2 regions of the Pseudoflavonifractor intestinihominis genome follow, and region 1 is predicted to be linked to the other one. Evidence: riboswitches for the same ligand, from Rfam matches in the RefSeq annotation. Region 1 holds a riboswitch; the other holds the start of a gene.

Evidence for each region. Region 1 has a riboswitch for thiamine pyrophosphate ahead of WMO64_RS07215 (YkoF family thiamine/hydroxymethylpyrimidine-binding protein). Riboswitches for the same ligand answer to the same signal wherever they lie in the genome.
Region 2: it holds a riboswitch for thiamine pyrophosphate, as region 1 does, so the genes downstream of both, thiT (energy-coupled thiamine transporter ThiT) here and WMO64_RS07215 (YkoF family thiamine/hydroxymethylpyrimidine-binding protein) in region 1, are expected to answer to the same signal.

The regions. Positions count from the first base shown of each region.
Region 1 covers NZ_JBBMFK010000009.1:101,970-113,034, forward strand. Annotated here, with positions in the region: gene WMO64_RS07180 (ABC transporter ATP-binding protein) at 1-1,706, opposite strand, end outside; gene WMO64_RS07185 (MarR family winged helix-turn-helix transcriptional regulator) at 1,764-2,144, opposite strand; gene WMO64_RS07190 (hypothetical protein) at 2,493-3,338, shown strand; gene WMO64_RS07195 (TVP38/TMEM64 family protein) at 3,385-4,068, opposite strand; gene WMO64_RS07200 (hypothetical protein) at 4,223-4,468, shown strand; tRNA gene WMO64_RS07205 (tRNA-Gly) at 4,600-4,673, shown strand; gene WMO64_RS07210 (hypothetical protein) at 4,775-5,524, shown strand; TPP riboswitch at 5,601-5,700, shown strand; gene WMO64_RS07215 (YkoF family thiamine/hydroxymethylpyrimidine-binding protein) at 5,777-6,412, shown strand; gene WMO64_RS07220 (ECF transporter S component) at 6,450-7,049, shown strand; gene WMO64_RS07225 (ABC transporter ATP-binding protein) at 7,042-8,499, shown strand; gene WMO64_RS07230 (energy-coupling factor transporter transmembrane component T family protein) at 8,487-9,203, shown strand; gene WMO64_RS07235 (radical SAM protein) at 9,225-10,442, shown strand; gene WMO64_RS07240 (hypothetical protein) at 10,445-10,933, shown strand; gene WMO64_RS07245 (carboxymuconolactone decarboxylase family protein) at 10,994-11,065, opposite strand, start outside.
Region 2 covers NZ_JBBMFK010000024.1:27,591-38,655, reverse strand. Annotated here, with positions in the region: gene WMO64_RS13165 (MATE family efflux transporter) at 1-375, shown strand, start outside; gene WMO64_RS13160 (radical SAM/SPASM domain-containing protein) at 424-1,845, opposite strand; gene WMO64_RS13155 (hydrolase) at 2,086-2,670, shown strand; gene WMO64_RS13150 (MATE family efflux transporter) at 2,676-4,055, shown strand; gene WMO64_RS13145 (sporulation protein) at 4,972-5,523, shown strand; gene WMO64_RS13140 (M20/M25/M40 family metallo-hydrolase) at 5,576-7,045, shown strand; gene WMO64_RS13135 (HAD-IIB family hydrolase) at 7,404-8,213, opposite strand; gene thiT (energy-coupled thiamine transporter ThiT) at 8,240-8,830, opposite strand; TPP riboswitch at 8,900-9,017, opposite strand; gene WMO64_RS13125 (GNAT family N-acetyltransferase) at 9,135-9,632, shown strand; gene WMO64_RS13120 (RluA family pseudouridine synthase) at 10,051-10,965, opposite strand; gene lspA (signal peptidase II) at 10,940-11,065, opposite strand, start outside.

The sequences.
Region 1 (11,065 bases):
TGGGAATCGTAGATTTCGCGGTATGTCTGGCAGGTCTTGAGCAGCTCCTCATGGGTACCCATGGCGCTGATCTTTCCGCCCTCCATCACCAGGATCTTGTCCGCGTCCTCAATGGAGGAGATACGCTGGGCAATGATGAACTTGGTGGTGTCGGGGATCTCGGTCCGGAAGGCCTGGCGGATGAGGGCGTCGGTCTTGGTGTCCACGGCGGAGGTGGAGTCGTCCAGGATGAGGATCTTGGGCCGCTTCAGCAGGGCGCGGGCAATACACAGACGCTGCTTCTGGCCGCCGGACACGTTGGAGCCGCCCTGCTCGATGTGGGTGTTGTACTTGTCGGGGAACTCCTGGATGAAGGGGTCGGCCTGGGCCAGACGGCACATGCGGACCATCTCCTCATCGGTGGCGTCGGCGTCGCCCCAGCGCAGGTTCTCCTTGATGGAGCCGGAGAAGAGCACGTTCTTCTGGAGTACCATGGCCACCTGCTGGCGCAGGGCCTCCATGTCGTAGTCCCGGACGTCCACGCCGCCCACCAGCACCCGGCCCTCGGTGGCGTCGTACAGGCGGGGGATGAGCTGGACCAGGGTGGTCTTGGAGGTGCCGGTGCCGCCCAGGATGCCCACGGTCTCGCCCGACTTGACGGTCAGGTTCACGTCCTTCAGGCACTCCTTATTGGGGTCGTTGGCGTAGCTGAAGCCCACGTTCTCAAAGACCACGGAGCCGTCCTTCACCTCGGTGACGGGGTTGGGACCGTTCTTCAGGTCGCTCTCCTCGCTGAGCAGCTCATAGATACGCTCGGCGGAGGCGCGGGCCAGGATGATCTGCACCAGCACCATGGAGCACATCATCAGGCTCATGAGGATCATCATGATGTAGCTGAACATGCTGGTCAGGTTGCCGGTGGTGATCTCGCCGCCCACCACCAGATGGGCGCCCACCCAGGACACGGTCAGCATACAGCCGTACACGCACAGCTGCATCAGGGGCGCATTGAAGGAGATGAGCTTCTCGGCCCTGGTGAAGTCGGTGAAGATCTCGTTGGAGACGTTGCCGAACTTGGCCCGCTCGTGGTCCTCGCGGACAAAGGACTTGACCACCCGGATGCCCAGCAGGTTCTCCTGCACCACGTTGTTGAGCCAGTCGTACTTCTTGAACACCCGCTCGAAGATGGGGTGGGCGTTGGTCATGATGAGGAACAGGCCCAGAGCCAGGATGGGGATGACAATCAGGAAGATAAGGGCCAGCTTGGGGCTGATGGTAAAGGTGAGGGCCCAGGCGCAGATGAGCATGATGGGGCAGCGCACGGCGATGCGGATGATCATCATGAAGGCCATCTGCACGTTGGTCACATCGGTGGTCAGGCGGGTGATGATGCCGCCGGTGGAGAACTTGTCGATATTGGAGAAGGAGAACTTCTGCACGTTGCGGTACATCTCCCGGCGCAGATTGCGGGAGAAGCCGGTGGCGGCCTTTGCGGCGAAGCGGCCGGACAGGGCGCCGAACAGCAGGGCCACCAGGGCCATCACCACCAGCAGTACGCCGTACCGCACGATGTTCTCCATGCTCCCGGCCTCGATGCCCTTGTCGATGAGCTGGGCCATCATCATGGGGATCAGAACATCAAAGGCCACCTCGAAGATAACGAAGATGGGGGTCAGGATGGTGTCCCGCTTGTACTCCTGAATACAGGCGTTCAGACGTTTGATCATGAAATCGCTCCTTTGCAGTTGGAATCGTGAGAGTGCAGGGACCGGCTGTCCCGGGGGCTAATCCAGCAGATTGCGCTGAATTTTCCGCGCCGTGGCGATGAACTGCTCCAGTTCTTCCGCCGTCAGGCCGGCGGTCATGAGGGCCTCGGCGATCTGGAATTTCTCCGCAATTTCCGCGTGGATGGCCATGGCTTTTTCCGTTGGGACCAGCTTTTTCAGCCGCGCGTCCTGGGGGACGCTCTGGCGGGTGAGCATACCGTCCCGCTCCAGGTTCTGGAGAAACCGGGAGGCGGTGGAGCGGCGGATGCAGAACACCTCTTCCACGTCCCGCTGATAGAGCTCACGGTCCAGGTGGTCGCAGAGAAAGCCCATGATGAGTCCCTCCGTCTCAGTGATGCCGTGGCGGCCCTCAGGCGGGGGGGGGGTGAGCTCCATCATTTTCCGACGGAGCAGATTGGACAGGCTGCGGATGACAAAGCCAACGGAGTTCTGGCGCTGTATGGCGATCTACCCCCTCACTTTAGTTAGATTGCTAACATATTATAGTGAGATAAAAAATAGATGTCAATAGGGGAAATGGGAATTTACTCTTTGACAAAAAAAGAGAAGAAAGAAGGTTAAAAAATAGACAAAAATCCAAAATATCAGAAGAAGGGGAAAACAATTGCCAAGGGGTCAAGTTTTCCCGGGAAGGGGAATTGCAATCGGCGGAGGGACGTGCTAACATGTAAGCTACCAGATGAAAGCCCCTGCCGGCAGGGGTGGATTGAGACCAGGTGATGAAGGGTGAAATATTTCTATGGGGCCGGAAAGAGGGGGCCCTATTTTGAAGGCTGGCAGCTCCGGCACCAGGCGCCCGGCGGCGAGACGCTGTCCCTGTTTCCGATGCTGCGCATCGACAGGGCGGGGGGCACCACGGCGTCCGTCCGGGTGGAGTCCCGGGAGGGCACGTGGAACATCAGCTGTCCGGGAGAGAGCTTCCAGGCCTCCGAGGGGCTGTTCCAGGTGTGGGTGAAGGGCAGCCTCTTCAACCGGAAGGGGCTGTGGCTGGACCTGCGGACCGGAGGCATGACCCTGTGCGGCGAGCTGCGATACGGCCCCTTTACGCCGCTGAAGTACGATTTGATGGGGCCGCTGGGGGCGCTGCCCGTGTTCCCGGTACGCCGGGGGGTCATCAGCATGGGCCACCGGCTGGAGGGCGTTCTGCTGCTCAACGGCCGGCGCATCGACTTCACCGGCGGCACCGGGTTTATTGAGACGGTCCGGGGCACCGACCGGCCTTCTACATCTCTGTGGAGCCAGAGCATCTGGCGTGAGGAGCGGAGCAACAGCATCCTGGTCAGCGTGGAGCGGGTGTCCACCCTGGCGGGGCCGCGGGTCAGCTGCCTGTGCGCAGTGCTCTACGGCGGACGGGAGTACCGCCTGGTCTCCTACCGCGGGGCCAGCGTGGAGCAGTGGTCTCCGGCGGGGACCTTGATCCGGCAGGGCGCCCTGCGCTTGGCCGTGGAGCCGGCGGGAGAGGGGGAGCATCCCCCCGTCCGCTACCAGCTCTGGGACGGGGACAAGCTGCTGTTCGACCACCTGGACCCCTGGGCGGGCTACCGCTTCACCGAGGAGAAAAAGGACAGCTGAACAAAGCAGGAGGGAGGACGCTCACAGACCGAGCGTCCTCCCTTTTTTAGTGTTTGAATTTTTCCAGCAGGCGGGCCTCCCACTGGTCGCCGTACTTCATGGCGGCCAGGAACAGAGCCAGACCGGCCAGACCGATGAGGGCCATGGCCCAGATGGGGACGGCGATCACCGAGCTGCCCACAGCCGAGGCCACCAGCAGGCCCCAGGGCCGGGTGAGGACCACGATCACCAGGAAGCGGGGGAGGCCGATGTCGGTCAGACCCGCCAGGATGCAGATCAGGTCGTCGGGGAAGAAGGGGAAGAGAAAGACCAGCGCCAGGAACACGTCCCGCTTGCGGCGGATCACCTCCAGGTATCGGTCGGACACCTTCTGGCTGACAAAGCGGCCGGCGAAGGACTGGCCCAGCACCCGGGCCAGCCAGAACACCACCACGGAACCCAGCACCACCGCCCCTGCCGTGAGCAGGAAGGCGGGCCACATGCCGAAGAGCAGTGCGCCCCCTGCGGCGGTGATGTTGCTGGGGATGGGCGCAATGACCACCGAGGCCAGCTGGACCAGGAAAAAGACCAGGTGGGAGTAGGGGGAGAAGCGGGTGATGTAGTCCTGGATGCCGTCCAGGGATCTGGCGGCGGAGAAAAAGCCGGTGTTCCAGAGGAAAAGGAAGATGCCGCCTAGGATCAGAATGGTGAGGATCAGCGTGGCGATCCATTTTTGATTTCTTTTTTTCATATGCCAAGCCCCTTGTCTTGCGCTGCCGGGATGGGAGCCGGACGACCATATCCGACATCCATTACCATAAGGCTACCACAGGGAGATAAAAGATGCCATAGGGAAAAGGTTAAGATTGTTTGAATAAATAGAAAACACGCGGCAGGCGCTCCTTTTGAAAGCCATAAAAAAGGCGGCCCCGGCCGAAACCGGAAGCCGCCCCAATAAACAAAAAGCCACACCGCAGCCGGTGTGGAACTTCTGTGTCGCACGGTATGTACTGTCGAGTTTATCGATCGCTGACGATAACCTGCTCATCGCCGCCAAAAATCAATTCGTCGACATCCGTGCTCTGGATGTCAGTCCACTTCATGGCCTCAACCCCCTTTCTAGATTTGATGACTTTATTATAGTGCAGTGAAGGTCAAGAAACAAGGGACAATTGTACAAAATTGATAAATAAATTGTAAACAAACTGTGTATTTTTGTGTCGCAAAAAATTCCTTGCTATTTTCTGCCCTGTGTGCTATACTATCAAAGTCAATTTCAGATGCAGGTGTAGTTCAATGGCAGAACGTCAGCTTCCCAAGCTGAACACGAGGGTTCGATTCCCTTCACCTGCTCCAGCATAAGAAACCTGCTTTTGACCCGGGTCAAAAGCAGGTTTCTTATGCGTTTTATTGCTCCCGTTTCACCGTTCCGATACAGATAGAAAAGGAAGAATGAGATGTCTGCCACAAGAAAGACCTACTTTGCCCGGCTGGTGGGGCGCTGCCTAATTTTTATCCTGTGCGTCCTGATGTACCTGTTCTGGCGGGCACCCTTTGCCGTGTTGGACGGGTGGAACTTTTTCAAAATGCTCTCGCCGCTGCATCTGCTGTGGGGCGTATGGGTGGTGGACATGTTTCTCCAGATCATCCCCATCCGGAACAAGGTCCCCCTGGGCTCCCAGAAGCTCTTTGCCAACCGCTTCAGGCCCATCCGGGACAAGATCAACTATGAGGCGCTGAGAAACTATATCGTGGACATCACAAAGAGCGCATACAAGGTGTTTATCCTCTGGTGCCTGCTGATCGCGGGGATCGGGGCGCTGTACTATTCCGGCGTGATCGACAGGATCACGCTGTTCATGATCTCCGTGCTGTTCTATGTGTGCGACCTGATCTGCGTGCTGATCTGGTGCCCCTTCCGGCTGATTATGAAGAACCGCTGCTGCACCACGTGCAGGATCTTCAACTGGGACCATCTCATGATGTTTTCGCCGCTGATCTTTATGGGCGGCTTTTTTGCGGTTTCGCTGGTGCTGATGTCCGCGATGGCGTGGCTGGTGTGGGAGCTGTGCGTCATGATGTACCCGGAGCGGTTCTGGGACCGCTCCAACGCGGCCCTGAAGTGCTCCGAGTGTACGGACAAGCTCTGTACTCAGTACTGCCGTAGATTGCGCGGCGGGGATGAGGCGGCGGCAGGGCACCGGTGAGCTGGAATGGGAGTCCGGATTCTTGACAGCGCTTTTCCACAGTGCTATAGTAACACCTGAAAATTGAATCACGACGATGGAATTCTGGGGGGACTCTGCGGAGTTGAGAAGGTAAAACCTGACCCTATGAACCTGATCTGGCTCATACCAGCGTAGGGAAGCAATTCTGTACCGTTCTCCGAAAAAGACGTGAACAAAGGGTGCTTTCCCCAGGGAAGGCACCCTTTTTATTTTTAGAAAGAAGGAATTTTTATGACAGAACCCAAGAGCTGTTGCTGCTGCCAGCGGGAGGACCTGCCCTGGTCGGGGCGGGGCGCCACGCTGGATATCTCTGGCTGCCGCTTCTCCCTGTACCCCATGGACTCGGACTTTGTGTCCATCATCCTGGGCGCGCTGGAGAAGACCGACACCTCCGCCGTGTGGAGCCAGTCGGACGCCCTGTCCACCGTCTACCGGGGCAAGCTGCCCTATGTGGTGGACGCGGTGGAGGGCCTGTTCATCAACGCCTTCCGCGAGGGGGTCCACATGGCCCTGGAGTGCCAGTTCTCCAAGGGCTGCCCCGGCGACTGCGACGGGGACAGCTTCCTGGGCTGGGAGGGGGAGGCCCCCAACGCCGCCGTGGTGGCGGGCGCCCACTTCCCGGTGCTGTGCAAGATCGCCCTCTACCCCATGGGCGTGCCCGACTACATCGACCACATCGCCAAGGTGTGGCACATGGCGGAGGACGCCGGCCTCCAGCCCACCAGCATCCACTACGCCACCCGTCTGACCGGCGACGTGCAGGATGTGTTCCGCTATCTGGAGTCGGTGTGCCGTCTGATGGAGCAGTCCGTGCCCCACTACATCCTCCACTGCACCCTGTCGGTGAACAGCCCCACGCAGGAGTAAGACCTACATATATATATATAAAAGGAGAATGGTTCCCATGGAAACCAAAAAGGAAGGTATCTGGAAGCTGAAGGACGTTATTTTCGTGACCATGCTGTGCGTGGTTCTGGGCGTGGTCTATCTGGCCGCCGTCTATCTCATCTCGCCCCTGACCGCCGTCTTTGCCCCCACCGGTATGTCCCTGCTGGGCACCGAGCTGATCTTCGGCATCTGGTTCATGGCCCCCACCCTGGCGGCCTACATCATCCAGAAGCCCAGCGTGGCCATCGTGGCCGAGGTGCTGGCCTCCCTCGTCGAGGTGCTGCTGGGCAACATGTATGGCCCCATGGTCATCGTGGCGGGCATTGTCCAGGGCGCGGGGGCTGAGATCGTCTTTGCCCTGTGGCGCTACAAGCGCTTTGACCGCACCACCATGTATCTGGCCACTGTGGGCTGCACCATCACCAGCTTCCTGTGGAGCTTTGTCCGCTCCAACTACATCGCCATCGCCCCGGGTCTGCTGGTGGTGTACTTCCTTGTGCGGCTGGTGAGCGCCTTCCTGTTCTCCGGCGTGCTGTGCAAGGTGATGGGCGACGCCCTGGCCAAGACCGGACTGCTCAAGAGCTACGCCCTGGGCCGGGCTGTCCACAATGGCTGAGCCCATCCTGGCGTGCCGGGACCTGACCTTCCGCTATGAGGGGGAGCCGGTGTTCGAGCACCTGTCCCTGTCGGTGGAGCCCGGCGAGGCCGTGCTGCTGATGGGGCCGTCCGGCTGCGGCAAGAGCAGCCTGGCCTACTGCCTGTCCGGCCTCTATCCGGCCTACGGCGGGGAGCTGTCCGGGGAGATCACCCTGGAGGGCCGTCCCCTGGCCCAGTATGAGATTGCAGACCGGGCCCAGGCGGTGTCCATCCTGTTTCAGAACCCGGACAACCAGTTCTGCATGGACCGGGTGGACCACGAGGTCCTCTTTGCCCTGGAGAATATCAACTATCCCGGCGACCTGAGGGCGCGGATGCGGCAGCTGCTGGCCCTGGTGGGGCTGGAGGCGGTGGAGACCGCCCTGATCCACACCCTGTCCGGCGGCACCAAGCAGAAGTTGGCCCTGGCCACCGCCCTGGCTAACGGGGCCCGGATGCTGATCCTGGACGAGCCCTTTGCCAACCTGGACCCGGGTGCCTGCGCCCAGCTGTCCGAGCAGCTGCGGCAGCTGAACAAGCAGGGGCTGACCCTGCTGATCGTGGATCACCGTCCCGACTACTGGCGGCCTTTCCTGACCCGGGTGCTGATGATGAACCGGGACGGCTCCCTGGAGCCGGGCTGTCTGCGGCCCGACGAGCTGGAGAGCCACCGGGCGGAATTTGAGGCCCGGGGCCTGTTTCTGGACGACCAGTGGCTGGAGCGGCGGCGGCCTCTGCCCCTGCCCCAGCCGGAGACGGCCGCGGTGGAGGGGGAGAATGTGAGCCTGGTGTACGGCCGTAAGACCGTGGCCACGGGGCTGTCCTTCCGGTTCCCCAAGGGGGGCGTCACCGCCCTGGTGGGCCGCAACGGCAGCGGCAAGACCTCTCTGCTGACGGCCATCGCCGGCGCGGGCGGGTACAAGGGCAAGCTGCGGGTGGAGGGCCCTGTGGGCCTGGTATTCCAGAACCCCCGGTTCCAGTTTCTCAGCCTGTCGGTGGAGGAGGAGGTGCTCACCACCCTCCGGGCCGCAAAGCCGAAGGCCGACCCCAACGAGCTTTCCGCTCAGGCGGAGGCGCTGCTGGAGGAGTTCGGCCTGCTGGCCTGGCGGAAGCACTCCCCCTACGCCCTCAGCCAGGGGCAGCAGCGCCGCCTGGCTCTGCTGGCCATGCTGGCGGGGGAGCAGCCCCTGCTGCTGCTGGATGAGCCCACCTACGCCCAGGACCAGCGGGCCACCGCCTTTATTCTGGATTTGCTGGAGCGGCGGGTGGAAGACGGGCTGACGGCGGTCATCGCCACCCACGACCTGACCCTGGCCAGGCGCTGCGCCAACGTCATCTACCTGCTGGAGGACGGCAGGATGGAGCGCCTGACGCCGGAGGACCTGGACCGCTACGCCAGAGAGAGGGGGTGCGTCCCGTGCGGAAGCTGAATCCGGCCTGGAAGCTGCTGACCCTGATCATCGCGTCCCTCATTATGTCGGTGACCTACAACACCAGACTCAATCTCATCACCGCCGGAATTTGCCTGCTGGTGACGGTGTGCACCCCAAAGGTGAACCGGAAGCTGCTGGCCCTGTCCATGATCCCCTTCCTCATCGCCGCCTTCGGCATGTTCATGACGGGCATCCTGTTCCCCAGCGAGGGGGTGCAGCAGGGGGTGGAGATGGCGGCCTTCGGCCAGCGGGTCATCTACGCCAACTCCCTCACCAGCGCCATGCAGCTGGCCTCCCGGGTGCTGGTCTACGGCGGACTGGGCATGCTCTTCGCCTTCACCACCAACTCCATGGACCTGATCATGAGCCTGATGCAGCAGTTCCATCTGCCGCCCAAGTTCGCCTACGGCATTCTGGCGGCCTACCACTTTTTCCCCGTGGTCCGCAGCGAGTTCGGCACCGTGGGCACGGCTCTGAAGGTCCGGGGCATCAAGACCCTGCCCTTCTCGCCCAAGCGGCTGCTGCCCATGCTGGTCCACGCCCTGGAGCGGTCGGAGAGCCTGGCCATGGCCATGGAGTCCCGGGGCTTCCAGGAGGGGCGGCCCAGGGCCGTGGCCTTCCGGGTGGCCTTCGGGTGGATCGATATCGCGTTCTTCATCGGACTGCCCGCGGCGCTGCTGGCGGGGCGGTTCCTGCTGTGACAGGAAGGAGGTCCCATGACCATGACAAAACTGGAAGAGCTGGAGGAACTGCGGGTGAGCCACCCGGTGTTCTCCCCCTTCGCCCTGCTGAAGCTGAGCATGATCCGCTACGGCGCCGTGTTCACCGAGCGGGCTCTGGACAGTATCCAGGGTTCCCCCTACGCCTTTGGGGACGACAACGCCTTTGACATCCGCTTCGGTGGCCGGGACGGCCGCCGGGCCATGCCGGGGCCCATCCTCCTGCGGGATGGCTCCTTTGTGTACGTCAACTACGGGGAACCCTACGAGAACCCCTACACCATTGACTGCGACGGTGGGGTGTACCTGCTCCTGGACGGGGAGAAGCTGGTGGATACTTTGGACTTTGTCCCCCGGCCCGACTTCTACGGCAAGCGCACCAGCCGGGGCACCCCCATGTCGTCGGTGGCCGACGTCCGGGGCCAGAAGCTGATCCTCAACGCCTACCAGCGGTGCCGCCTGTGGGAGGGGGGAGACCAGTGCGGCTTCTGTGCCTTCTTCACCGGCGGACACAGCGCCGGGGCGGTGGACTGCCGGGACGTGTACGAGACCATCCGGGAGGCGGTGAAGGAGCCGGGCCGGTTCTCCGAGATCAGCCTGTCCGGGGGCACCGACTTCTCCGGCGAGCCCCCCTTCTCCGTGGAGATCGACCGGTACATCAAGGTGCTGCAGGCCATCGGCCGCAACTTCACCGGCCGCTTCCCCTGCCAGCTCATGGCCCCCGCCTATCCCAAGGCGGAGTTGCAGAGGATCTATGACCAGACGGGCATCACCTCCTACGCGCCCAACATCGAGGTGTGGGGGGAGGAGCTGTTCAAAGAGCTGTGCCCCGGCAAGCACCGCTGGATTGGCTACGAGGAGTGGATTCGCCGCACCCTGGACGCGGTGGAGGTATTCGGCGTGGGGAAGGTGTGCACCCAGGTGGTGGCCGGGGCGGAGCTGGCGGCAAAGCACGGCTTCTCCGACCCGGAGGAGGCTCTGGAGTCCAACTTTCAGGCCTGCCAGTTCTTTGCCAGCCGGGGCGTCCAGTTCCTGGTGACCATCTGGCGGCCCCACCGGGCCACCCGGCTGGGCTGCCGCCCCATGGCGCCTCTGGACTACTACGTGCGTCTGGCGGAGGGGGTCCACGCCATCCGGAAGGCCCACGGCCTGCACAACACCAACGACGACTACAAACACTGCGGGAACCACCCCGACAGCGATCTGGAAAGGCTGGATTGACCATGGAACTGCCGCGTTTGACCCCTATTGCGCCCCAATATCTGGCCCTGCTCCAGGCGGGGGAGCCGGTGGCCGTGGTGGACGACGGGGAAGAGAGTTTCCCCTTCCGCCCCGCCATCCTTCTGAGTCCTGACGGCGCTGTGCTGGCCCTGGGGCTGGAGCAGGAGCGGACCCGGGCGGGCCGGGGCCTAGTCCGGGCCCTCTGGTTTGGCGGGACCGTGACCCTCTTTTTCCGGGGCAAGGAGGGCGCTGTCCGCCTGACGGCCCGGCCCTGGAAGTGCCACATCACCGGCGGATTGTTCCGGCAGGTGCTGGACCGGTACCGGGGCGAGCACCCCGGCGGCGACCTGTCCGTGGTGTGGGAGCTGCACCCGGTGAAGTGGGAGGATACGGCGGAGCAGCCTCCCCGTCCCCAGCCCCAGGACCTCCTCTCCGAGGCGGAGGTCCACCTGGAGCTGCTGCGGCCCAGAGATACAGAAAATGAAAATTAAACGGCAAAAACAGGCAGGCAGACGCCCATGCGTCTGCCTGCCTGTTTGCGCTGACGTCAATCAGCTCAGCTTGCCGTATACCTCGTCGGTGACGGCCTCCAGCCACTCGTTGGAGCAGTCCTCGCCGGGCAC
Region 2 (11,065 bases), on a different contig from region 1:
GGAGTGACGTCGGCGGCGCTGTTCTTTGCCTCCCTGTTCATGGCCGACGGCGTGGTGGCCGTCTTCTCCACCAGGGGCTCGGAGGTGTACGGCCTGGCGGTCCACGGCTTCCGGCTCTTTGCCCCCATGATCCTCTTCGCCGGGGTGAATATCTTCGCCTCCGCCCTGTTCACCGCTCTCTCCAACGGCCCGGTGTCCGCCCTGCTGTCCTTTCTGCGGACCTTCGGCTTCCTGACGGCGGGGCTGCTGCTGCTCCCCCGTCTGCTGGAGGTGGACGGCGTGTGGCTGGCCGTGCCGGCGGCCGAGCTGCTGTCCTTTGGGGTGAGCCTGTGGTGCTTCCGCTGGGGCGGAAAGCGGTACGGCTACGCCGGATAGACGAAAAAATCCCCGCCGCGGTACGCGGCGGGGATTTTGGTATGTAGGTTACTGGCCGATGGTCTCTCTGGGATCCCGGAGATTCTCGCGGGACACCCGCTCCTCCTCGGAGACGTAGCGGTCCGGGTGCTTGCTGGCCTGGCTGTCGTCCCAGATCTTCTTGGCGGCAGGGGCCCAGCAGGCGGCGTAGCTGTCGCACTTGGCGCACAGGTGCTCGGCGGACTCGGGGGACTGGGGGTCGGTGGAGTGGGCGCCGGTCCGGGCCACCATGTCGCGCAGCTTGTTGGGGTTCTCCAGCATGGGGCAGGGCTGGAGCATGTTCTCGTTGAAGGGCTGGCCGTCGTGATAGGCCATGAACAGGGGCCCGCGGAGGGCGTCCAGCAGGGACTTCTCCCGGATGTTGGTGTCGGAGTAGTGGATGAACACGCAGGGGTCCACATCGCCGTTGGCGTTGATGTGGAGGTAGCGGCGGCCGCCGGCGATGCAGCCGCCCACGAACTCGGCGTCGTTCTGGAAGTCCATGGCGAACAGGGGCTTGCGGCTGCGGTAGTCACGGACACGGCGGTACATCTCGGTGCGCTGCTCGGGGGTGGGCAGCAGCTCGGGCACGGCGTCGTTGCCCACGGGCATGTAGTGGAAGTACCAGACGAACAGGGCACCCAGCTCGATCATCTTGTCGTAGTAGGCCTCGCTGGTGATGGACTCGAAGTTGGCGCTGGTGTAGCAGCAGGAGATGCCGTAGGGCAGGCGCTTGCGCTTGAGCAGCTCCATGGCGGCGATGACCTTCTGGTACACGCCGTTGCCGCGGCGGCCGTCGGTGGCCTCCTCGAAGCCCTCCAGGCTGATGGCGGGGATGAAGTTCTTCACCCGCAGCATCTCGTCGGCAAAGGCCTCGTCGATGAGGGTGGCGTTGGTGAAGCAGAGGAACTGGCAGTCGCTGTGCTTCTCGCACAGGCGGATGATGTCGGCCTTGCGGACCAGAGGCTCGCCGCCGGTGTAGATGTACATGTACACGCCCAGCTCCTTGCCCTGGCGGATGATGTCGTCGATCTCGTCAAAGGACAGGTTGAGCTTGTTGCCGTACTCGGCGGCCCAGCAGCCGGTGCAGTGCAGGTTGCAGGCGCTGGTGGGGTCCAGCAGGATGGCCCAGGGGATGTTGCAGTGGTACTTGGCCCGGGCGGCCTCCTGCTTGTCCCAGCCGATCAGGTTGGCGTTGAGGAAGAAGTTGACGAAGGTGGTCTTGAGCACCTCGGGGTCGATGTCCTTCACGATGTGGAGGATCAGGCTGTGGTAGGGGTGGTTGGGGTCGGCGATGGCGTTCCGGATGGCCTCCCGCTGGGCGGGGAAGCTGCCACGGGAGAACTTGTCCACCCAGCTCATCAGAGTAGGCAGATTCTTCTCCGGGTCCTTGGTGATGTAGTCCACGGCCTGTTCAATGCCGAATTGCTTCAAACTGTTGGGGATATGCATAAAAATCACTCCTTGTCCGTCAGTAGAACAATCTTTGATACTAAATTATTCCGGGCCCTGCCGATTCTCAACGGACAGAGTGGGGAAAGTGTCAAATTTGGGGACAAAACCGCGAAACTGTCCAAAGATATGGGGGCGGCAGGGAGACGCGGCGGGGAAAGCGGCTGGATTTTTCGTGGCGCATATGCTAAAATTATATTTTACCGTATGGGAGAATATGAACAGGAAAAGAGGAGTGTTATGAGCGCCCGAGAGGAATTTATTGAAATTTTTACCGGGAAAATCCACCGGAACGGGGCCTCCGCCCTGCTGGACTATCTGGAGAACAAGAGCGATTTTTTCACCGCTCCCGCCTCCGCCCGGTTCCACGGCGCCTACGCCGGCGGCCTGTGTGAGCACAGCCTGAACGTGTACCACTGTCTGGTGGACTATCTGTCCCGGCCCCGGGTCCAGGAGCTCTACGGCCTGGAGTACAGCGAGGAGACGGTGGCCCTGGTGGCCCTGCTCCACGATGTGTGCAAGATCGGGTGCTACAAGCCGGGCACCCGCAACGTGAAGGGGCCGGACGGCAAGTGGCAGTCCGTGCCCACCTACTCCTTTGAGGACCCCCTGCCCTACGGCCACGGGGAGAAGAGCGTGTATATCGTCAACGGCTACCTCCGCCTGACCAGGGAGGAGGCCATGGCCATCCGGTGGCACATGGGCTTCTCGGGCACCGAGGACGCCCGCACCGTGGGCCAGGCCTTCCAGAAGTTCCCCCTGGCCTTCGCCCTGGCCACCGCCGACATGGAGGCAACTTATTTCCTGGAAAATGAGGAGGCGTAATCACCGTGGCAAAGCGCACCAATGACCTGGGCAAAGACCCGGTCCCCCAGCTGCTCCGCCGGCTGGCGCTGCCCGCCGTCACCGCCCAGGTGGTCAACGCCCTGTACAACATTGTGGACCGGATGTACCTGGGCCACATGAAGCCGGATGGGGACATGGCCATCACCGGCGTGGGCGTGACCTTTGCCGTCATCATGTTCATCTCCGCCCTGTCCGCCCTGGTGGGCATGGGCGGCGGCTCCCGGGCGGCCATCCGCACCGGCGAGGGCCGCACCGACCTGGCCGAGGAGATCCTGGGCAACTGTACCCTGCTGATCCTGATCATCTCCGTGGTGGTCATGGCGGTGTTTCTCCCCCTCCAGCGGCCCATGCTGCTGCTCATGGGGGCCAGTGAGGAGACCATCGGCTATGCCGTGGACTACCTGACCATCTACCTGTGGGGCACCGTGTTCGTCCAGATCGCCCTGGCCCTGAACAACTTCATCACCACCCAGGGCTTCTCCACCACCTCCATGCTCACGGTGGTCATCGGCGCGGTGATCAACATCGTGCTGGACCCCATCTTCATCTTCGGTTTCGACATGGGCGTCAGGGGCGCGGCCCTGGCCACCATCATCGCCCAGGCGGTTTCGGCGGTGTGGGTGCTGGCCTTCCTCACCGGGAAGCGTACCAGACTGAAGATCCGGCTCAAATACCTGCGCCTCAAGCCCAAAATCCTGCTGCCTGTGGTGGCCATCGGCGTGGCCCCCTTCATCATGCAGTCCACCGAGAGCCTGGTGAACATCGCCTTCAACTCCTCCCTGCTGAAATACGGCGGCAATAAGTTCGTGGGGGCCATGACCATCTGCTCCTCCATCATGCAGGTGCTGACCATGATCTTCCAGGGCCTGGCCCAGGGGGCCCAGCCCATTGTGGGCTATAACTACGGCTCCGGCCAGCTGGACCGGGTGCGCAAGACCTTCCGCCTGCTCATTACCGCGGGCATCATCTACTCCGTCGCCGGCTGCCTGCTGGTGGAGCTCTTCCCCCACGCCTTTGTGGCCATGTTCAACGACAAGCCCGAGCTGGTGGAGGCCGCCGTGTGGGCCCTGCGGATCTACCTGGCCTGCTTCTTTATGCTGGGCGTCCAGTTCTCCTGCCAGCAGACCTTTGTGGCCCTTGGCCAGGCCAAGGTGTCCCTGTTCCTGGCCCTGCTGCGGAAGATCATCCTGGTCATTCCCCTCATCTATATCCTGCCCCACATCATCACCGGCGACCAGGTCTTTGCCGTGTATCTGGCCGAGCCGGTGGCCGACTTCCTGGCCGCCGCCACGACCGGCCTCATGTTCGCCTGGAAGTTCCCACGGATCCTGCGCCGGCGGGAGATGGAGCTGGGCAAGGCCTGATACAATATGATTATTAAGGAAAACGCCCGGAGGGCTGCCGCTGATGCGGCAGCCCTCCGGTTTTTCTGTTACATTGCTTTTTCCGGGGTCCCGCGTGAGCCCGGAAAAGCGCAAATAAAAGCCTTCCCCCTGGGGGGAAGGTGGCTGGCCGAAGGCCAGACGGATGAGGGGAGCAGCTGGACTAAGCAAAGCAAACGGGGTCCCCGCCGAAGCACAGCGGAGCGGGTTCGGTGGGGGGGAGGACGAGCAGCGGAGTGAACGAGCCCTGGTATTTATGCCGGGGCGAGCGATACGCAGCTTGCGAGGACGCGCCTCCGGCGGCCTGCTTTCCAGCGAGGGAAAGTAGGCAAAGCTCGCCATGGGGCAACAGGCGCGGAAGGGCCCTTTCAGGGCCAAACGCGCCCGTTTCCCCCTGGTACCCCCTTTCGGAGTACGTTCGGCGGCGGTGGTGTCCAAGAAGCCGCCATATTTGAGAGCAGTTACTATGCCGGTTCGGTGCCCCGCGTGCCGTTACTGCATGGCCCGAGCAGAGTTACCCGCCCAGACTTGTGAGCCGCTGCAATTCAATGACCTTTCTCAATGCCGCACCCAGTCTCTGCGTTGTGTTTCAATCTCTGCCCGAGGCAAGTGAGGTGGCTGCTTTTCGGGGGCCCCACACGAGCCCAGCGGAGCGGGTCGTGTGGGGAGAGGACGAGCAGCGGAGTGAGCGAGGCCTGCCGCTTGCGGCGGGACGAGGGATACAAAGCTTGCGAGGACGAGGGGGGAAGGTGGCATTTGCGAAGCAAATGACGGATGAGGGGAAAGTCCCTCAGACTGCGCCCAGCTTGTAAAGACGCCCCGCATGGTAGGAAGCTTGCGCCGCCGCCGCACCCCTCCCCCGCTCCCGGCATAGGATGGCCGGAAGGGAGATGGGAAATTGGACGTTTTGGCTTCCATCGGGGCCATACTGGTCTTTACCATGGCCTGCAACCTGGACACGGTCCTGCTCTCCATGGGGTACGCGGCCCGGGGGCTGGCGGTGTCTCTGAGGGGGTGCCTGATCCTGGCGGGGGTGACCACAGGGGTGACCTGGCTGTCCCTGGCCCTGGGGGCCACGGCAGGCCGGTTTCTGCCCGGAGCGCTGGCGGATATGCTGGGCGGCCTGGTGCTGCTGGGCATCGGGCTGTGGTTCCTGCTGGACTGGCTCCGCTCCCCCGTGGAGCCGGAGGAGCCCCTGCCCTGTGTGCGGGCCTGGGTGCCTCTGGCGGCGGCGCTGGCGGTGAACAACGCCGGGGCCGGGGTGGCGGCGGGTATCAGCGGGCTGTCCCCCCTGGGGGCGGCGGTGTGCAACTTCTGCGTGACGCTGCTCTTCATCCCTCTGGGGGGCTGGCTGGGCGCGGGCCCCCTGGGCCGCCTGCTGGGCAGATACGCCCTGCCCCTGTCCGGCGTGCTGCTGGTGCTGCTGGGGGGCGCGGAGGCCTTTCTCTGAGGGGCGCCGTGTGGTACAATAGAAATAATACATAGCACAGGGGGCTTGCATTATGACAGAGCTGACAGCGCGGCTGGGTGGCCCGGAGGCCATCACAGCGGGGATTTTGGAGGAGTTCCGGGGGATGTGCGCCGTCCCCCACCCCTCCCACGGGGAGCAGGCGGAGCGGGAGCTGCTCTCCCGGCGGCTGGAGGCCCTGGGGGGGACGCCGGCGGCGGACGCCGCGGGCAACCTGACCGCCGACCTGCCCGCGGCTCCGGGGTGTGAGGGCGCGCCCCTCACCATCCTCCAGGGCCACATGGACATGGTGTGTGCCGTCCGGCCGGGCAGCGGCTACGTGCCCGAGCGGGACCCCATCCGGCCGGTGGCGGCGGACGGCTTTTTGAGGTCGGACGGCCGGTCTTCCCTGGGGGCGGACAACGGCCTGGGCAACGCCGCCGTCCTCTGGCTGCTGGGGCAGAAGCTGTCCCGGGGGCCGGTGCGGGTCATCTTTACGGTGGCCGAGGAGGTGGGCCTGGCGGGGGCACGGGAGGTGGACCCGGCCTGGCTGGCGGGGGCCAAATACCTGCTCAACACCGACGGCTTCCACCTAGGCACCGCTGTGGTGGGCTCGGCGGGCGGACGGCGGGAGACCTTCTCCCGCCCCCTGGCCACCTGCCCGGCGGCGGGACAGGCCTTCACCGTCTCCCTGTCCGGCTTCTCCGGCGGCCACTCGGGGGATGACATCCACCGGGGCCGGGGCAACCCGGTCAAGGCCCTGACCACCCTGCTGGCCGGCCTGCCCTTCCCCTGGCAGCTGGCGGATTTCTCCGGCGGACAGGCCCACAACGCCATTCCCACCTGGGCATCGGCCACGGTGGTGGCGGACAGGGCCCGCTGCCTGGACCTGCGGGCGGCCTTTGCCCGCTGGGCGGCAGAGCTGGAGACGGCCCACCGGGACAGCGACCCGGACTTCCGGGCGGAGCTGAAGGAGGTCCCGACGCCGGAGACGGTGTGGGACGATGGCTGCCTGGCCGCCCTGCTGGCCCTGACCGGGGGTCTGTCCTACGGCGTAAGGCGGTGGCACGCCGACTTCCCCGGGGTGGTGTCCGCGTCGGCCAACCTGGGCCGGGTGTGGACGGAGAACGGCGCGGTCAAGGTGGCGGAGTTCCTCCGCTGCGCCGACCCGGCGGACGAGGCGGACATGGCCGGCGCTCACCGCCGTCTGGCGGAGGACAACGGCTTTGCCGTGGCCGCCACCGGCTATCCCGCCTGGCAGGGCACTCCGGACAACCCGCTGGCTCTGCTGCTGGACCGGGTGTTCCGCCGCGAGACGGGGCGGAGCATGACCATCTCCGCCGTCCACGTGGGGCTGGAGCCCTCTCTGTTCCACGTGAAGGCCCCTGAACTGGTAATGGCGGTGTCCGGTCCGGACATCCTGGACGCCCACTCCCCCGACGAGCGGGCGCCCCTGGCCTCCCTGCCCGCCTACGCCGCCCTGCTGGCCGGTACCCTGGAGGAGATCGGTCGCCAGCGGGATTGAGCGCCTTCCCCTGCTTTCCCATGGGGAAGGCTTGCCTCGGGCAAAAGCTGAAACACGGCGCAGAGACTTTGTGCGGCATTGAGAAAGGTCATTAAATTGCAGCGGCTCACAAGTCCGGGCGGGTAACTCTGCTCGGGCCATGCAGTAACGACACAGGCCAGCCGAACCGGCATAGTAACTGCTCTCAAGTATGGCGGCTTCTTGGACACCACCGCCGCATCGTCGTTCCCCTCATCTGCCCCCTTCGGGGGCACCTTCCCCCCTGGGGGGAAGGCTGGGGGTTGTCCACAAAAAGACTGCACAATGTGGAAAAAACAATGCCCGCCGGAATCCCGGCGGGCATTGAATATGGCATTGTTCAGCTGTACCGCTCATCCAGGATGCGGATGATGTCGGCAATGCAGTGGTCGTCGCTGGACTTGACGATGACGGCGCCGAAGTCCCGGACCGGGTCGGCGCAGTTGGCGGGGGCGAAGGGGATGGCGGACACGGAGAGCATGGGGATGTCGTTCTGGTTGTCCCCCACGCAGTAGATGTCCTTCCGGTCCACCCCCAGGTACTCCGCCAGCCGGAGGACCATACCCCCCTTGGTGGCGCCTTTTGCGGTGATCTCCAGCAGGGCGGTGCTGGAGAAGATGACCTCGTACTTGTCCGCCCAGCGGTCCAGCAGGAACTTCTGGGCGGCCAGCAGGGTCTTGTGCTCGTCCTGAATGACCGCCTTGCTCCAGGGGGTGGGCATGTCCGCCAGGTCGCAGGGGGTCCAGGTGGTGCCCACCCGCTTCACGTGGCGGTCGGTAAAGGCGTTGGGGTGGTGGATATACACGTCGTCCCCGTGGTAGGTCTCCATGCCGATGGAGGGCATTTCCGCCGACAGCACCGCCAGGTCCCGGGGCGCGTCGGCGGGCAGAGGCAGCTCACAGACCACCCGGTCGGCGGCGTAGTCGTAGAGCAGGGCCCCGTTGGACAGGATGACGGGGGCGTTGATGGGGGCCAGATGCACATAGGGGGAGAAGGTGCGGTGGGCCCGGCCGGTGGACACGGTGAAGTAGCCGCCCTCCCGGATAAAGTACTCGATGGCGGCCACATTTTCGGCGGACACCTCCAGGCGGGAGTTGTAGAGCGTGTCGTCGAAGTCGCTGGCCAGCAGCACGCGGTCGAATTTACCCAATTTCCTTCCCCCTTACATAGTGTGATTTACCAGATATCAGCGCCCAGGAAGTACTTCTTCAGGGGCTTGTACAGCAGGGCGAACACCACCAGGCACAGGGCCATGTCGATGGCCATGTAGCTGCCGTTGTAGGCCAGGGAGTACATCCAGGGGCTGGTGAAGGTCATGTTGAACAGCTCCGTGGGGGCCACAATGGCGTAGATGGTGATGCCGCTGATGAAGTGGACGATGAAGCGGACCACAGAGCCCAGCACGGTGCCGGCGAAGATGCCCCAGTTCTTGCCCTTGAACAGGCCGGCCAGGCCCAGAGGCGTGAAGGCCACCAGGTAGTCCAGCAGCAGGGACTGCCAGCCCCAGGCCACGGCGCCGTCAATGAACATCTGGAGCAGGCCGAAGGCGAAGCCGGCCAGGAGGCCGGGGCTCACGCCCCAACGGACGGCGTAGAAGAAGATGGGCAGCATCTCCAGGGTGATGGAGCCGCCGTTGGGCAGAGGGAAGATCTTCAGCTGGTTGAGGACCAGGGCCAGGGCCACCATGATGGCGCCCTCGCAGAGCATCCGGGTGTAGAGGCGGCGCTTGCTGGACTTGCTTTTCTGGGTTGGGGTTGCGACAGGCATGATTGGATTCCTCCCGAAAAAATATGTACCGCAGGCCGAACGGGCGCAATGCGGTACGAGAGAAACGACAATCATAGCCGAATCATCTTCCTACGCCGGCATTACCCGGATCAGGTTCAAGGGACCGGGAGAAGCGCTATCCTCCACATCTCAGCCGGACTTGCGTCCAGCGCCCCTGTGTTCGATTGTCTGCGGTCGGGCAATATTTTATACCAGGGAGGAATCCCTTGTCAAGGCGCGGGGGGAAAACAGTACGGATGCCGAAATTACAGCCCATCGGGGCGGAAAAAAGGAGCGGATCTGCATGAAGCTGAGGAGATACCGGCCGGAGGACTGCCGGGCGCTGGGCGCGCTGTTTTACGACACGGTGCACGCGGCCTGCACCGGGGAGTACGACCCCCGCCAGCTGGACGCCTGGGCGCCGCCGGAGGGGGTGGATCTGGCGGCCTGGAATGAGAGCCTCTCCGCCCACCTGACCCTGGTGGCGGAAGAGGACGGGGCCATCGTGGGCTTTGGGGACATGGCCCCCGACGGCTATCTGGACCGGCTCTATGTGGCCCACACCCATCTGCGCCGTGGGGTGGCCTCCGCCCTGTGCGCCGCCCTGGAACAGGCGGTGCCCGCTCAGCGGTACACCACCCACGCCTCCCGCACCGCCCTCCCCTTTTTCCTGGCCCGGGGCTGGCGGGTGGTAAAGGAGCAGACCGTGGAGCGCCGGGGCGTCACCCTGAACAACTATGTGATGGAGAAAAAGCCTTCCCCCCAGGGGGAAGGTGGCATTTGCGAAGCAAATGACGGATGAGGGGAACGCCTTTCGGGGACAATGCGGGGGCCCCGCCGAAGCCCAGCGAAGCGGGTTCGGTGGGGAGAGGACGAGCAGCGGAGTGAACGAGCCCTGGCATTTATGCCGGGGCGAGCGATACGCAGCTTGCGAGGACGAGGTCTGGCGGCGGTGGTGTCCAATGACCCGCCGAACTTGAAAGCAGTTACTATGCCGGTTCGGCTGGTCCGTGTCGTTCCTGCGTCGCCCGAGCAGCGTTACCCGCCCGGACCTGTGAGCCGCTGCAATTCAATGACCTTTCTCAATGCCGCACGGAGTCTCTGCGCCGTGTTTCAGTCTTCACCCGAGGCAAGACAGAACCCCCGCCCGGGGCTCTCTGTGGAGAGACCTGAGCGGGGGCTTTTGTATCCACATTGTGCCGCGCTTTTGTGGAAAAAGTTCAGCTCATGCGCCGCAGCTTGTCCAGCACGGCCTCAAACCAGTCGGGCAGAGGGCACTCCACGGTCATCCGCTCCCCGGTACGGGGGTGGACGAAGGAGAGCCGCCGGGCGTGGAGGCACTGGCCCGCCAGGCCGGGATAGGGCTTCCTGGAGCCGTACACCGTGTCCCCCAGCAGGGGGTGGCCGATGTGGGCCATGTGCACCCGGATCTGATGGGTGCGGCCGGTCTCCAGCCGGCACTGGAGGTGGGTGTACCCGGAAAACCGCTCCAGCACGGTATAGTGGGTCACGGCCTCCCGGCCCTGGAGGAAGTTGACCGCCATCTTTTTCCGGTCGGTGGGGTGCCGGGCGATGGGCGCCCGGACGGTGCCCTCGTCCTCCTTAAAGCCGCCCACCGCCACCGCCTCATACTCCCGGTACAGGGAGTGGTCCTGGAGCTGCTGGGCCAGGGCCAGGTGGGCGAAGTCGCTCTTGGCGGCGATGATGAGGCCGGAGGTGTCCCGGTCGATACGGTGGACGATGCCGGGCCGCAGCTCGCCGTTGATGCCGGAGAGTGATTTTCCGCAGTGATATAACAGTGCGTTGACCAAAGTGCCGTCGGGATGGCCCGCCGCCGGATGGACCACCATGCCCACCGGCTTGTTGATGACGATGACATCCCCGTCCTCGTACACCACGTCCAGGGGGATGTCCTGAGGGACCACGTCCACCTCCACCGGGTCGGGCAGGGAGAGCACCAGCTCATCCCCCTCGGCGGTCTTGTAGTTCTTTTTCACCGGCAAGCCCTTGCGGGTGACGGCCCCCTCCTCCAGCAGCTTCTGGGCCGCCGAGCGGGAGAGCTGGGGCAGCTGCCGGGAGAGGAACTGGTCCACCCGCTCCCCTGCCCGGTCAGCCCTCAGGGTCAGCGGCGTCATGGTCTGCCTCCTGTCCCGCCGGGGCCTTCTCCAGCTTCTCGTAGAAGAAGAGCACGTACACCACCATGGCGATGACGCCGCACACCAGGCAGCAGTCGGC